Regions from separate parts of the Undibacterium sp. Ji22W genome, predicted to be linked through region 2. Evidence: predicted binding sites of a transcription regulator. Region 2 holds the regulator's gene; the other holds the start of a gene.
The links. Region 2 encodes HrcA, which represses chaperone genes, less so after heat shock. Its sites were predicted from a motif close to TTAGCACTCNNNNNNNNNGAGTGCTAA; they were not measured.
Positions count from the first base shown of each region.

Region 1: a site for HrcA is predicted at 1,409-1,435, ahead of rpoH (RNA polymerase sigma factor RpoH). Genes of this name have one in related genera too.

Region 1 covers NZ_JBMPOU010000002.1:507,826-515,465, reverse strand. The annotation lists gene ACO0KW_RS09095 (SCO family protein) at 1-317, shown strand, start outside; gene rpoH (RNA polymerase sigma factor RpoH) at 433-1,332, opposite strand; gene ACO0KW_RS09085 (cell division protein FtsX) at 1,572-2,489, opposite strand; gene ACO0KW_RS09080 (cell division ATP-binding protein FtsE) at 2,518-3,216, opposite strand; gene ftsY (signal recognition particle-docking protein FtsY) at 3,249-4,376, opposite strand; gene rsmD (16S rRNA (guanine(966)-N(2))-methyltransferase RsmD) at 4,547-5,227, shown strand; gene coaD (pantetheine-phosphate adenylyltransferase) at 5,329-5,817, shown strand; gene ACO0KW_RS09060 (YfhL family 4Fe-4S dicluster ferredoxin) at 5,908-6,168, shown strand; gene ACO0KW_RS09055 (DUF484 family protein) at 6,182-7,270, opposite strand; gene ACO0KW_RS09050 (hypothetical protein) at 7,581-7,640, shown strand, end outside.
Region 2 covers NZ_JBMPOU010000004.1:369,844-377,483, reverse strand. The annotation lists gene ACO0KW_RS19175 (FAD-dependent oxidoreductase) at 1-699, shown strand, start outside; gene ACO0KW_RS19170 (hypothetical protein) at 843-1,019, shown strand; gene ACO0KW_RS19165 (HAD family hydrolase) at 1,092-1,781, shown strand; gene hrcA (heat-inducible transcriptional repressor HrcA) at 1,851-2,882, shown strand; gene ACO0KW_RS19155 (response regulator) at 2,930-3,352, shown strand; gene lanKC (class III lanthionine synthetase LanKC) at 4,434-7,124, shown strand; gene ACO0KW_RS19145 (ABC transporter ATP-binding protein) at 7,193-7,640, shown strand, end outside.

The DNA of each region.
Region 1 (7,640 bases), on a different contig from region 2:
CCTTAGCCGATCGCGTGCAAGTCTTGTTTGTTACCGTTGATCCTGAGCGCGATACGCAAGAATTGTTGGCCGCCTACGTACCAAATTTTGATAAACGCTTCCTCGGTCTGTATGGAAATGCAGAAGCCACCGCAAAAGTGGCAAAAGAATTTAAGGTGTTCTATCAAAAGAGTCCTGGTAAAACACCAGATACCTACACGATGGATCATACAGCGGCGAGCTACGTGTTTGATCCGGAAGGAAGAATTCGTCTCTATGTTCAGTATGGACAAAAGACCAACGCGATTGTGCATGACTTAAAGATACTGCTGCAGTAGTCATTGATCTTGGCACGGTAGGGACAGCTAGTCTGTATTTCAGATAAAACAAAAGGCACTCGATGAGTGCCTTTTTTGTGATCGCCAACTACGCAACTTAGCGAATCCGGTTGTTTCAAGCGTATTCGCTCAATGCGCCTTTCATCTTTTTCAAAGCAGCACTTTCAATTTGACGAATACGTTCAGCTGAAACGCCATATTCCTCTGCCAGTTCATGCAGAGTAGCACCTGAACCATCATCGTTCTGCAACCAGCGTGATTCAATGATACGGCGTGAGCGAGGATCGAGTTTAGCTAAAGCAGATTCTAGGCCTTCACCTTGCAAGCGATCATACTGCTGTGCTTCGATGACATTGCTTGGTTCACCAGCTTCGGTTTTCAAATAGGCTATAGGTGCAAATTTTTCGTCTTCGTCATCACTAGAACCATCTAAAGCGACATCACGACCAGAGAGACGCATTTCCATCTCGATGACATCTTCGCGCTTGACGTCTAATTTACTTGCTAGATTGTCGATTTGTGAAGGCGTCATTGAATCTAAGCCTTCTTTATTCGAACGTAGATTAAAGAACAACTTACGTTGCGCCTTAGTCGTAGCCACTTTCACCAAGCGCCAGTTTTTTAAGATGTATTCGTGCATCTCTGCTTTGATCCAGTGCATCGCATAGGAAACTAAGCGCACACCCTGATCTGGATCAAAACGTTTGACGGCTTTCATCAAGCCGATATTGCCTTCTTGAATCAAATCTGCATGTGGCAGACCATAACCTAAGTAGCCACGTGCAATTGAGACGACCAGACGCAAGTGCGACATAACCAATTGCTGCGCAGCACTCAAATCGTTGTGCAGTTTTAACTTGGTTGCTAGATCGATTTCTTCTTCCTGGGTTAACATAGGCAAACGATTGACCGCAGAAATATAGGCGTCAATATTGCCCAAAGTACCGGTAAACCCCAGTGCTAAAGCGGTGCTGTCCGAAGAATGCAAAAGGCCTTGTGCTGATGTTTGTGTCATGTTTCCTCCTGATATCAAATCAGATTGTATCTGTCGAGCCATACCCAACTACTTCAGGTATCTTCAAGTTCTAATATTAGCACTCAATCGAGATGAGTGCTAATAATCTGTTTATTTTGTCGAATTTCAAGTGCTTCGCTATTAAAAGCCTAATTTTTTTCGCTTATTCGCTATTTAATTGACAATGTAGACCGAAGAATACTAGGAAAGTTGCAGGTGGGAATTCGAATCGAGTCAGCTTAATGTGGAATTTTTGATAATTGTCGACGTACTGAAAGGTAGGCGCCACTCAAACCAAGTAACTTACTGACGACAATTAAACCTAGACTTGGCAATAGGCCGAGCGGGCTGAGATGGAATTCAGACGCGTATAGCTTGGCAAATTCCGCGATGGCTTGATTTAATGGCTGTAAAGAAAGCGCGACGAATCCCAAAGCGAGACCGCCTGCGAGTACACCTAACATCGCACCTGTGTAGTAATACGGCTTATGAATAAAGCTATTGGTCGCGCCCAACATCCGGCTCACGCTAATTTCGGCTTGGTGGGAGATCACTTGCAAGCGTGTCGCATTAAAAATTACGACAATCACGACGACTGCTAGGGTGCCGGCTAAGAACAACAAGGCCATCTGTGCCACGTGCAGTAACGCTGCCAGACGCTTGACCCACTCGGAGTCGACTTGGACTACATCGACATGATCGAGTCCACGCAAAGCTGTCGTGAGTTGCTCTAACTTGGCGCTGTCCGAATTCGAAAGCGATATGACAAAGGCGTCGGGCAAGGGATTGCCTCCCAATGTGGCTAACACTTCTGCCAGACTATTCGTGCCTTCCATTGTTGCCAACGCTTTGTCTTTGGCGACGAAACGCAGTTTGGCGTTAATTTGCAGGTCTTTAAGCGTTTTCTTGATGGGCGTTTGCAAGTTTGCCGCATCGGCGCTTGCCATTTCTGGTTTCAAAAAAACACTGACTTCCGGTTCTATCGACAATTGTGAGGCAACCGGACGAATGTTCTCCAAGATGGTCAGACCCGCGATTGGCAGTGATAAGGCAATCGCCACCACCAGCACGTTAAAAAGAAAATTGCCCGGCGCAGCTCGTAAATGGGTGAGTGCGCTACGCAAAGCATAAGCATGTTGGCGGAACCAGTTAGTCATGATCTTTGTATCCTAGCGAATTCTATTTTTAGGCAGTGATGGTGGCGCTGATGTTCGCGCTTACTGAGGAAGTCCAGGAATCTTTGACCTCTCCCTTGCTCAGATAAATTACCCGATTGGCTTGATCTAAGAATTGCTCATCGTGGCTGGAGATAATGCAAGTTACGCCTGAACGTTGAAAGGCCTTCAAAGCATTGATGACGATGATGGCATTATCGCGATCAAGATAAGCACTAGGTTCGTCAGCTAGAATGATTTGCGGACGATTCACTATCGCTCGCGCAATCGCTACACGCTGTTGTTCGCCGCCAGAGAGTTCGAGCGGCGATGAGCTCGCTTTGTCCAGCATATTAAGTCGCTCTAAAGCTGCGCGGGCACGGGTTTCTGCCTCGCTGACAGACTCGCCAACGACGATCATCGGTAGCATCACATTCGCCAATACACTGCGATCAAGCAGTAAACCTTGCCCTTGCAAAATTAAACCTAATTTGCGGCGCAGATATGGCAGGCTGCCAGCTTTTAATTTACTGATGTTTTGGCCGTTCATTAACACCATGCCATTGCTGGGCTTCTCCAGCCCGGCAATCATACGGAGCAAGGTTGACTTACCTGCACCAGACGGTCCTGCCAGAAACACTAATTCGCCATCGCCAATACTCAAGGACACATCGCGTAAGGCGTATACATCATTCGCATAAGCTTTGCTTACATGTTGGAATTCGATCATCGCAAACTTTCGTCTTTCGTGGATCAGTCAGATTATTGCAGCAAAGCGTCAACAAATTCCTGGGCGTTGAAGGCTTGCAAGTCTTCGATTTGTTCGCCCACACCAATGAAATACACCGGGATAGGGCGAGTCTTGGCAATGGCTGCTAACACGCCACCTTTTGCGGTGCCATCAAGCTTGGTAATGATCAAACCCGTCAATTGCAGGGCATCATCAAACGCCTTCACTTGCGCCAGTGCGTTCTGTCCAGTATTCCCGTCAATCACCAACAATATTTCTTGCGGTGCGCCGTCCATACCTTTGGCGATCACACGCTTTATTTTTTTAAGTTCTTCCATCAGATGCAGTTGTGTCGGCAAGCGACCCGCGGTATCGACCATCACGACATTCGTACCACGTGCTTTGGCGGAGGCGACAGCGTCAAACGCGACTGCCGCCGGGTCACCGGATTCTTGTGCGATCACCGTAATGTTATTGCGTTCACCCCATACCATCAATTGTTCGCGTGCCGCGGCACGGAAGGTATCGCCAGCGGCTAACACCACCGATTGATTATGTACTTGCATGTGTTTGGCAAGTTTGCCTATGGTAGTGGTTTTGCCAGCTCCATTGACGCCTGCGATCATCATGACCAGCGGCTGAAAGCGACCTAGTTCAAATGGTTTCTGCAAAGGGCTCAGCAAATCCAATAGCAGCACTTTTAGCGCAGCTTTGACTTGTTCGGCTTCAGTTAATTTTTCTTCTTTAACTTTGCGCTTTAGGTTTTCAAGCAAATGCATGGTTGCTTCGACACCAGCATCCGCGGTAAGTAAAGCAGCCTCTAACTCATCGTATAGATCATCATCAATACGAGCGCCAATAAACAGTGTTGTCAGGTTGGATGATGTCTTCGCCAGGCCTTGCTTGAGGCGTGCAATCCAAGATTGCTTGGCGGGTGCAGCAACTGGTTCAACGCGTGCCTCGGTGCTCGAGGCCACAGGTTCCTCTGTCGCGCGTTGAGTGCCCTCACTCGCAATATCTTGGCTGTTAGTGCCGCTGATGTCGTTCCTGGCTTCTGAGAGTGGGACAGAGGGCAAAGTGTCTGACTGATGTTCTTTGATTTCTACGCTAGGTGGCGTTGATATTGGCTCTGGCGTTTTTTTTCTGAAAAAGCTAAACATTGATGAATTTTTACGTTAAGAGTGGTGTTGAGATTGTTCGCTATCGATGCAAATGAGAGATGCAATCAGGAAAATACTTATCGCAAGGCAGACAATTGCGGTGTTGTGACGAAAAACCTTTAGAATGCTGCCATTCTAACAGAGCAGACCGTCGATTTTCCGCCCCCGCTATGAATCACAACAAGAATCGCCAGAATCCAGCATCGCAGCCTACGCAGCCTCTAGCGCGCAGCCCCCATCGTCAAGCCAGTCATCAGGTCAGAATCATCGGTGGACTCTGGAAGCGTACGCCTTTGACTGTGATCAGTGCCGATGGCTTAAGGCCTACCCCTGACCGGGTACGTGAAACGGTCTTTAACTGGTTGCATCATTTACTTAATGGTCAGTGGAATAATGTATCCTGCCTCGATATGTTCGCTGGTAGCGGAGCCTTAGGCTTTGAGGCGGCCAGTCGTGGCGCTAGTCAGGTGACTATGTTTGAGGCATTCGCCCCCGCGTATAAACAATTAGAACAAACTAAAGAGAAATTGCGTGCCGAGCAGGTTCGTTTGCTGCGTGGTGACGCACTCTTGTTGGTAAAGAATTTGCTGACTAGTCAACAAAAGTTTGATTTGATCTTTCTTGATCCCCCTTTTAATCTGGGATTTTTAGAAAAAATTCTGCCACTTTGCGCTGATTTGCTGAAGCCAGCGGGAATTTTGTATGTAGAGTCTGAGCAAGCGCTGAGGCTTGATTCAGGGACAATAGCACCGGCTTGGGCACAAGGTTGGCACATTTTGCGCGAGGATAAAGCGGGTAGTGTCTACTTTCATTTGTTGCAACGCAACACCGAGTCGGGTGAACCTGTATAAAATCTGGGATAATGCGCGTCTAAAATGAAAACTAAGTTGAGTGTTGCATAAGGACTTAGTAAAAACAAAATCACAAACACCATTCCACCAAGGGAAATGTCATGGTCACAGCAGTTTATCCTGGAACATTTGATCCGCTGACGCGCGGACATGAAGACTTAGTGCGTCGTGCATCTGGCTTGTTTGATACATTGATTGTCGGCGTTGCTGACAGTAAGAATAAGAAGCCTTTCTTCTCTTTGGAGGAGCGTCTTAGTATTGCGAATGAAGTATTGGGACATTATCCGAATGTCAGGGTGGAGAGTTTTTCAGGCTTGCTCAAAGATTTTGTACGCAAGAATGATGCGCGCGTGATTGTGCGCGGTCTGCGAGCGGTCTCCGACTTCGAGTATGAGTTTCAAATGGCAGGCATGAATCGCTATTTATTGCCTGACGTAGAAACGATGTTCCTGACGCCATCTGATCAATATCAATTTATTTCCGGCACGATCGTGCGTGAAATTGCACAATTTGGCGGAGATGTTTCTAAATTTGTTTTTCCCTCAGTTGATGCGTGGCTGAAGAAGAAAATTGCCGAACAAAACAAGTGAAACGCAGTGCGTAGTTTGTGGCAAACGAATAGTAAGTAAATAGTAAGTAGAAAATTAGCGCGTCAGCTGACGCCAGTAAAAAGTGAAATTATGGCCTTATTAATTACCGACGATTGCATCAATTGCGATGTATGTGAACCTGAATGCCCAAATGAAGCAATTTATATGGGACCAGAGATTTACGAAATCGATCCGAACAAATGTACAGAATGTGTCGGTCATTACGATGAGCCACAATGTCAGCAGGTCTGTCCGGTAAGCTGCATCCCATTTAATCCTGCCTGGCGCGAAAGCAAAGAGCAGCTAATGGCAAAATACGACGCCTTACAAGCGGCAGCTAAAAAAAACTAAGCTCGTTGCAGACTCATACATCCGGCGCTTCGCATACGCAGTTGCGCCCTTTCTCTTTTGCATCGTATAAAGCACGATCAGCTCTTGATAACAGCGCCTGCGCAGTGTTTTCAATTTCCCCTGAATTATGATTGTCAGATAAGGTTGCTATTCCTATCGACAAACTAACATCACAGGCGCCCGTCATGCTCAACAAGAAGGCTTTATCGGCGATGCTCTTCCGTATCCGTTCCGCGACGTGTTTTGCATTGTCGTGACTAGTGTTAATCAGAAGCACCACAAATTCTTCGCCGCCAAAACGTCCTATCGTATCGCTCAGACGCAATTCTGCTTTAATCCGTTTCGCAGCTTCTTTTAAAACTTCATCGCCACCTTGATGGCCATGAAGGTCATTGATTTTCTTAAAGTGATCTATATCCAGATACATGCAAGCTATGCTGTAATGTTGACGACGCGCTCGCGCAATTTCTTCAAGCATGCGTTGTTCCACGCAACGTCGGTTGCTGACGTTGGTGAGTGCATCGGTTAAGCCAATTTGTGTCAGGCGCTCACTATTGATCACGTTTTCCAGGCAAATGGCGATGATGGAAGCCAAACGTTCTATGAAGTCGGTACCCATGTCACTGACGAAGCGTTCAGGTTGTGCACTACCCAAATTTAAACTGCCAATTAATTTACTTTGCCGGATTAAGGGAATAATTGCAACGCTGACAGGTTGTTCGAAACAGCACGCAAACAAAGACTGGTGCATGGTCTGATCGAATTCGCCGAGTATTGGCTTTTTCAGAGGATGCCCTGCAATTTGTAAATCTGTTTCGGTTTGGGCGAACAAGAGAAAAGGGAATTCTTCCTTGTCGATTTTCAGATCGGCCAGCATCTCTTGCAAGTTGTGCTGGGTATTCACTAAACTCAGACTGACTTGATCAAGTTCGCAAATTTCTGCGAGCGTCACAAAAATATGTTGTAGTAATTCGCGAAAACTATGTGCCCCAATCAGTTGCAAATCCAAGGTTTGATGGCGGTTTAAAATCGACTGATTGTGGCGCGCTTCGCTGATAAGATCTTGTAGTTGTGCACGCACAATATGTACTTCATTATGCATAGCATCACCAAGATGAGTGGTACTGGTGGTCAATGACTTGTCCATAGAGTTTATGTGCCGAGAGAAGAAGACAAACAAATTTGCAACATTGGTATTAATATATCATGGTGTCGTTGCTGTGCGTGTCAACTCACATTGTTTAACAGGTGAGGGGACTTGAATCAGTTATCCCAAGGGGAAGATTTGTCGCCCTGAAACCACATTGTTTCGCTTGTGAATCAATGTGAAGTCGCAACACAATCAACTTGTTTGATCTACTGGTTTGCTACAAGAAGCAAATAAAGGACTTCAAATTCTTAGAAACAGGACTATGAGAAAATTTCCGCACCACTTGTTATTGCTCAGTGCAATCGCGTTATTGAGTGTCATG
Region 2 (7,640 bases):
AGCCTCGAAGGCTACTCTGGCTCTTGGAAAACTTTGGATTTACATTATGCATCGGTGCAACAAGATTGGCATGGGCTGGGAATACATCGTGCATCGCTACACCAAATTTTGTGGGACTGCGCACGTAATTCCGGTGTGACTATTCACCTCGGAAACGGTATCGCCGATTTTATTCAAGATCATCAACAAGTCGTGGTGCAGCACAGACAAGGCGAGTTAGGCGTAGATGGTTTAATTATCGCCAATGGCACACGTTCACAGTTACGTGAGAGACTCGATATCAAACAAATTCATCGACCATATCCTTGGGGCGCCTTTTGGACTGTGTTGGACAAAGATGATTGGCCATTCCCGCATATTCTAATGCAGCGATATCGTGGTGCGCGGATCATGCTCGGAATTTTGCCAACAGGGATCAATCCATCGACTAAAAGAACTTGCTATTCCTTATTTTGGAGTCTACCCAAAACCGCGTTTTCTGAATATCAACATGCCGGACTGGAAGAATTAATAGCGCGCGTACGAGCGGTCTGGCCTGAAGTAGCCGACTGGTTGTCCGGTACGCCAACTACATCGATTTCGATTGCCGAATATGCGGATGTCCGGTTAGCGTCCTACCACCAACAAAATGTAGTGGTATTGGGTGATGCAGCTCATGCCATGAGTCCGCAATTAGGGCAGGGGGCAAATATGCCTTAATTGATGCGACTGTCTTGGCGCAGTGTTTAGGATCATCCACTGATAAAGGCGATGCCTCCAAGGGAGAATCAATTCGTACGAGTATCGAACAGGCTTTTGCTCGATACTCGCAGCGACGATGCAAACACATCGCGTATTATCAAATGGCTAGCCGTATTATGACACCACTGTATCAATCCCATTACCCTGTGGGTTGGATACGCGATATCGGAACTGTGGCTGGGCGTTATTTACCGGCTGTCTATCGGCAATACATGCTGACCCTGTGCGGTGCGAAGCAATCTACTTGGGACATGCAGGCGGCGAACGCTAATTTGTAATGTATCTTGGTAAGTCTGGCGCAATTTTCGATTACACTGCAAAACCTCTCGCCTCCGTTCTACGACTTCGAAATGAAAATCAAAGCACTAATTTTTGATCTTGATGATACTTTGTGGCCAGTCGTGCCAGTGATTCATTCCGCAGAGAGCACTTTGCATGACTGGATCGCGACGCAAGTTCCATCCGTTGCTAGCGCATATTCTATTGAAGCGCTGCGTGAGCGCCGTCAGGCCTTGGTGGCGACTGAACCACGTTTTAGTTACGATTTGTGGGCTTTGCGTCATACATTGTTGCAACAAGTATTTGTCGAGCATGGCGCGGCGCCGGGAATGGCGGATGAGGCGATGCAAGTGTTCGCGAATGCGCGGAATCAAGTTACATTTTTTGCCGACGTTATGCCCGCGCTTGATGTATTGAAGGAGCGGTATATATTAGGATCGATCTCAAATGGTTTTGCGGATATCGAGAAGATAGGATTGGGTGAACACTTTTCTATATCGCTCGCTGCGCACACATTTGGCTGTGCCAAGCCCGACCCGAGAATATTTTTGGCGATGCTGCAACACTTGAAATTACAACCAGCGGAAGTCATGTATGCCGGCGATGATTTACATCTCGATGTTGGTGGGGCACAGCGAGTTGGTATGGCGACGGCTTGGATCAACCGACGTGGTACCGTGCTTACCGAAGCGACCTACGCGGGACCTAAACCAGATTTAATTGTAAAAGACTTACAAGAACTGTTGTGCGAACTCAAATAACAGTGCAACTGATTGCTCGCGCGCGACAAAAACGATGCGTTTCTGCTTCGGCTAGCCTAAAATAAAACCATGCAACTCGATAATCGCGCCCAAACACTATTAAAAGCCCTGGTAGAACGGTATATTGCCGACGGCCAGCCAGTCGGTTCACGTGAACTGTCCAAAATTTCTGGTTTGGAATTGTCTCCAGCGACAATTCGCAATGTCATGTCTGATCTGGAGGAAATGGGCTTTGTTACCAGCCCACATACTTCGTCTGGGAGGATCCCTACACCACGCGGTTACCGCGTCTTTGTTGATCAATTGTTGACAGTGCAAGAACTGGATGAATCTGTACTCGAATCTGTGTTAGGAACGCGATTACAATCTTCAATTATCGCGGGGTCGCCGCAAAAAATTATCGCAAACGCAGCGCAAGTTCTTTCGTCGCTATCGCAGTTTGCCGGTGTGGTCATGACCGCCCGTCAAGAGTCGATTTTTAAACAAGTTGAATTCTTGCGCTTGTCAGAAAAACGCATATTGTTGGTCGTCGTGGCGCCAAATGACGAAGTACACAATCGACTTTTACTCACGGATGTGGATTACACGCCCACTCAATTGATCCAAGCCGCCAATTATTTGAATCAACATTTTGGCGGGCAAAGTTTTGATCAGGCGCGCATGAATATCAATCGAGAATTACGTGAATTGCAAAGTGACATGAATCGCTTGATGCAAACTGCATTGCAAGCTGGCAGTGAGGCAATGGCGGAAAACACCGAAGATATGGTGATTTCGGGAGAGAGGAATTTGCTCAATGTCAGCGATTTGTCGTCGAATATGAGTTCTTTGAGACGATTATTTGATCTATTTGAGCAAAAAAGTGGTTTAATGCAGTTATTGGATGTCTCTAGCAACGCATCCGGTGTGAGAATTTTTATCGGTGGAGAATCACAACTCGTTCCCATGGAGGAGATGAGTGTAGTCACTGCCCCGTATGAAGTGAATGGCAAAATTGTTGGTACTTTGGGCGTCATTGGACCAACACGAATGGCGTATGAGCGCGTAATTCCCATAGTGGATATCACGGCGAAATTATTGTCGAATGCGTTGAACCACTAGTTGCCCGTCACACATCCGGTTTATTTAACACATTTGAAAATTAGAAAATGGCTGACAATAAAGATATTTCGGTATTGATCGTTGATGACAATGATGTAACGCGAGAAACGTTGCGAGTGATCTTACGTCATGATGGTTATAACGTCGTGGGTGAAGCACTCGATGGAGATAGTGCATTAGAAATGGCAACCCGCCTGAAACCTGACATCATCTTGCTCGATGTGATTATGCCTAAGGTGAATGGAATCGAAGCCTTGAAGAGCATACGGATGGTAATGAAAGATGTTTTTGTGTTAATGGTGACGTCGAATACTGATCAGGATATCGTGGCAGAAGCTGTAAAGAGTGGTATTAGTGGTTATATTATTAAGCCATTTAACGCAAAAAAAGTACTCGATACCGTACAAAATGTTGTTGCTAAAGTTCGCACGAACCGTAAAGCAAGAGCTGCGGGTGCTGCCTCGCAGTGAGTCTTTCGTCTTGCATGTAACAGCAAAAAATTGACAAATGTATTTAGTTGTCGTGTAAGTAGACAGTCTGTACCGCAGCAGCTTCAACATTATTTGACGTCGGCTCAATCGATGTGAGTGCAGTTTTATATCGCGCCAAAGAATTTTCAACATTGGCCAAGCAAACTTTCACGTAATTCTAAACAGCCATTTCTCAATTTTCTCGTCAAAGAAACTTCTATCCCGCAGACCCACTTCAGTCGAGCTTATAAAGCACATTGATGAATTTTTTCCGACCCTGTGTCTGTACTGCGGAGAAATGCCCTTCAGTTCCGCAATCCCGTGAGTGACCAACAAGCAGAAAAATACTTGAACATTTGGGCGATATCTTTTCCCCCCACCCAAAATCAATCTGGGTCACGTCCTGCTGCACAATTGAATTCGTGAGTTGATTTACGGGAAAAGACCATGACTTTAGCTCGCCTAGTGAGTGCTTCTTACTTCTACCTACGAAATACTAAGTAAACAGCATCTATCTGACCAATAAGTAGTGACTGCACGAGGGGTAAAGCCGTAACAAGCTACTTTCCTCACTTAATGCCGGCAGTCTTGGCACACGCAGATACTCAATCTTCACTCTTCACTCTTGCATGACCTGGCTACGTTTCCCCCTTCAAGAGGATAGGCGTGTCAACCCATAGATTCTACTAGTTACCGCGTTCGCGACTCTCACATAGACTTTATCTGTCGGCATACATAACGTTGCGACAAACGCAGTAAAGCCATGGCACTCGTCATGGTTAAACTTACATTTTTAAGGAAAACAATATGAACCGTATTTTGAACTTGCAAAGCATGATTTCTGTTGCCCCACAACAGCCACAACCAAATAGCACAAGCAGCAATAGTGCATGCCAATGCTCAACCCACAGCAATCTGTTGTGCTTCATGGATGACAGTTTAGTCGCGTTGTAATCCGGCATTGCCTTGGTGGAGTATTAAGTACTTCACCAAGGTCAGCATGAAATGTGTGATTACTTATTAATCTATGATTTTCGATGAAACCTAAATACGCCTGTGAAATGGCATAAAAGAGAAAAAAATGTCAGAACTATTAATTGATGATAAGTTTTTATATGTACTTGCCGGTAAAGATCATTATGAAACGCTAACGAGATATTCAGCCATCCTTGAGGACTTCTGTGTCGGTTTGAAACGACGCATGCCAAGTGACTGGACCTTACATCGGAGCGAATGTTGGATGCACTGTACTGGACCGGAAGCAATTTTCCCCGATCAGGGTTGGAAAATTCATTTATCTGCAACCCCAGCTCATGCCCCGGCGATTCTGGTAACGGCCGCGACCATACTTTTCGAAGCGGGCGTACCTTTTAAATTCATTGCGGACAGAAATCTGTTAAGCCAGTCAATCGGAAAACGATGGCCACGTGGAGGTGCGGGTAAGTTCATGGCGATCTATCCCAAGGATGACCAACAATGCGCGGAGTTACTAGAAAAATTACATCAAGCGACCTTAGGATTTAATGGTCCATATATACTTTCTGACCGCCGCTATCAAGATAGCCGGATTGTCTTCTATCGTTATGGCGGACTACACAAAACACAGCGTTTAGCGCCAGACGGAACAAAGCAAATGGTCATTACTGATCAAGATGGTCAGTATATTCCTGACGATCGCGATCCGTTCTTTCACTTGCCACCCGGCGTTGAAGATCCATTTGTGACAGAAACGCCAAACGAAGACGAAGCAGCGGCAGGAACGCTGAAAGGCGGCCGCTACCAAATTGAATCCGTTATTCAATTTAGTAATTCTGGCGGTGTTTATTTGGCGTTTGATCATGTTTTGGGAATCAAAGTCGTCATTAAAGAGGCTCGTCCATTTACGAATATTTCGACCAGAGGATTAGACGCCGTCGCGCTACTCAAAAAAGAACATCGCGTCTTGTCATGTCTTGCCGATACTGACATTGGCCCCAAAGCCATTGACTTCTTCTTTGACTGGGAACATGCCTATCTGGTCGAAGAATATTTAGAAAAGGCAGTAGGCTTTCGCGAATATATGGGGGACATCTCCTTATCGTTGCGGACTCGTCCTACTCAACAAGATTCTCAACTTTTTATTGAACGTTATTGTCGTCTCGTGAGTAAATTGGCTAGCGTTATTCGGGAATTACACAAGCGCCACATCGTTTTCGGCGACGTATCGATGGCAAACGTGATGATCACAAAGTTGCCTGCCGACGATGATATCCTAGTCCAACTGATCGACTTTGAAGGATCGCATGAATCCAATGTCGACTTGGCGGCGCACTTGTTTACGCCTGGATATTCGTCACAGGAATTTATGGATCGTGGCGTCACAAGTGCAGATGATGATCTGTATGGTCTGGGTTCGCTCATGCTTGCCGGATTGTTCCCAATGAACACCTTATTATCGTTGGATCGAGGAGCGCATATTCGGTTCCTAGAGGGTATGTCGCAGGACTTCGGTTTGCCATTACAGATACGCAAGACAATAGAAGGACTGTTGTCAAAACGAGAGTTGAGACCAACGTTAGACCAAGTCATTGAGGTATTGACGACCCCTTATGTAATGCCTGTGCCGCATATTGGTAGTCAGGAATTCTCATCGCTTGATGCGCACCAATATCTCAGTGACATTATGCGATACGTCGATTCGACCGCCGATTACACAAGGTCTGATCGATTATTTCCTGCGGATCCTGAAGTCTTTGCTTCAAATCCTTTGAGTTTGTCACATGGTGCCTGTGGCGTGGCACTCGTGCAAAAGAGGGTGCGGGGAACAGTATCACCAGAAGTACTCGATTGGATAAAACAATTTCCGTTGCGACGGGATGCACTATCCCCGGGGCTTTACAGTGGACTTAGTGGTATTGCCTGGTTCTGGCTTGATATGGGTGAAGATGAACGCGCCAAAGAAGCGCTTGCTGTGGCGGATCAGCACCCTTATCTCGCCCAATCGGCAGACATGTTTCATGGTTTGGCTGGGTGGGGAATGACTCAACTTCGCTTCTTTAAACATTTTGGTGATCACTCTTATTTGGATGCGGCAATTGATGCTGGAGAGCAATTGTTATTGTCGCGCGAGGTGGAAACTGAGGGTCAATGTTTCTGGCGCACACCACAAGGTTTAACAGCGGGATTTGGTCACGGCTCCGCTGGAATCTGTACTTTTCTTCTGTATTTGTATTTGGCCACAGAGAACAGTAAATTTTTGAAAGCTGGGGAAGAAGGTTTAGCTTGGGTGATGAACCAAGGAATAACAAACGAAGATGGAGGGCTCACTTGGATAGCACGAGAATCCTCGCCATCAGTAACACCCTATCTCCGTTGGGGAAGCTCAGGTATTGGTCGAGCATTTCTAAGATATTGGTATGTTACCGGCGATGAAAAGTATGCCGAACTGATCGATAAGGTCATGATCGATGCTGATCGGAAATACACAATTTTTCCGGGCTATTTTTTTGGATTAGCGGGTATTGGCGAGTTTTTCTTGGATCTGGCGCGCTTTGATCGTTGGCGGGATTCGGCACTTACCAGTCTTACTAGAATATTTTCGGGTTGTTCCCTGTATGCGTTACACCGTGAACAAGGCATCGCCTTTCCAGGGGAATCATTAATGCGCATCAGTTGCGACTTGGGAACTGGCGGCGCCGGTATTGCGATGGTGTTACATCGTTACTTGACCCGTTGTGGTGCGAGCTTAATGCTTGACGATCTGTTACCCGGGTGGGCTAAGGAAGATCGATAAGTAAATACAACGGATAGTTTTACCCACTAAAACTATTCGTTCGATTAATTTAAAAAGTAAACCATAGCATGCCGCAATTTTCTGGAACGACGATGAACATCAATGCCACCAATGCCACAGAGGTACCAAGCCTTTCCTCAACATTTAGAAATGTGTTGCCATTTGCCAAGCGATACGCTTGGCGTATATCAATTAGCCTCGCATTTATGGTGGCCGCTGGCGCAGTTCAACTGGCATTGCCGTTGGGTGTGCGTCAATTGTTTGATCACATGCTCAGCCCAAACGATTCTTCGAAACTGAACATACTTGCCGCAACGCTTATTGGTGTTTTTATCCTTCGATCTGTCATCGGTTTCATTGGGCAATATATTCTTCAAGTCACCGGTGACCGAATTACCAACGAAATTCGCGTTCGCTTGCTTCGGCACTATCAAAATCTCCCACTCGACTATCACCACAAGCATCGAATTGGTGATTTCACATCTCGCTTGTATAGCGATGCATCAGAGGTGAGAA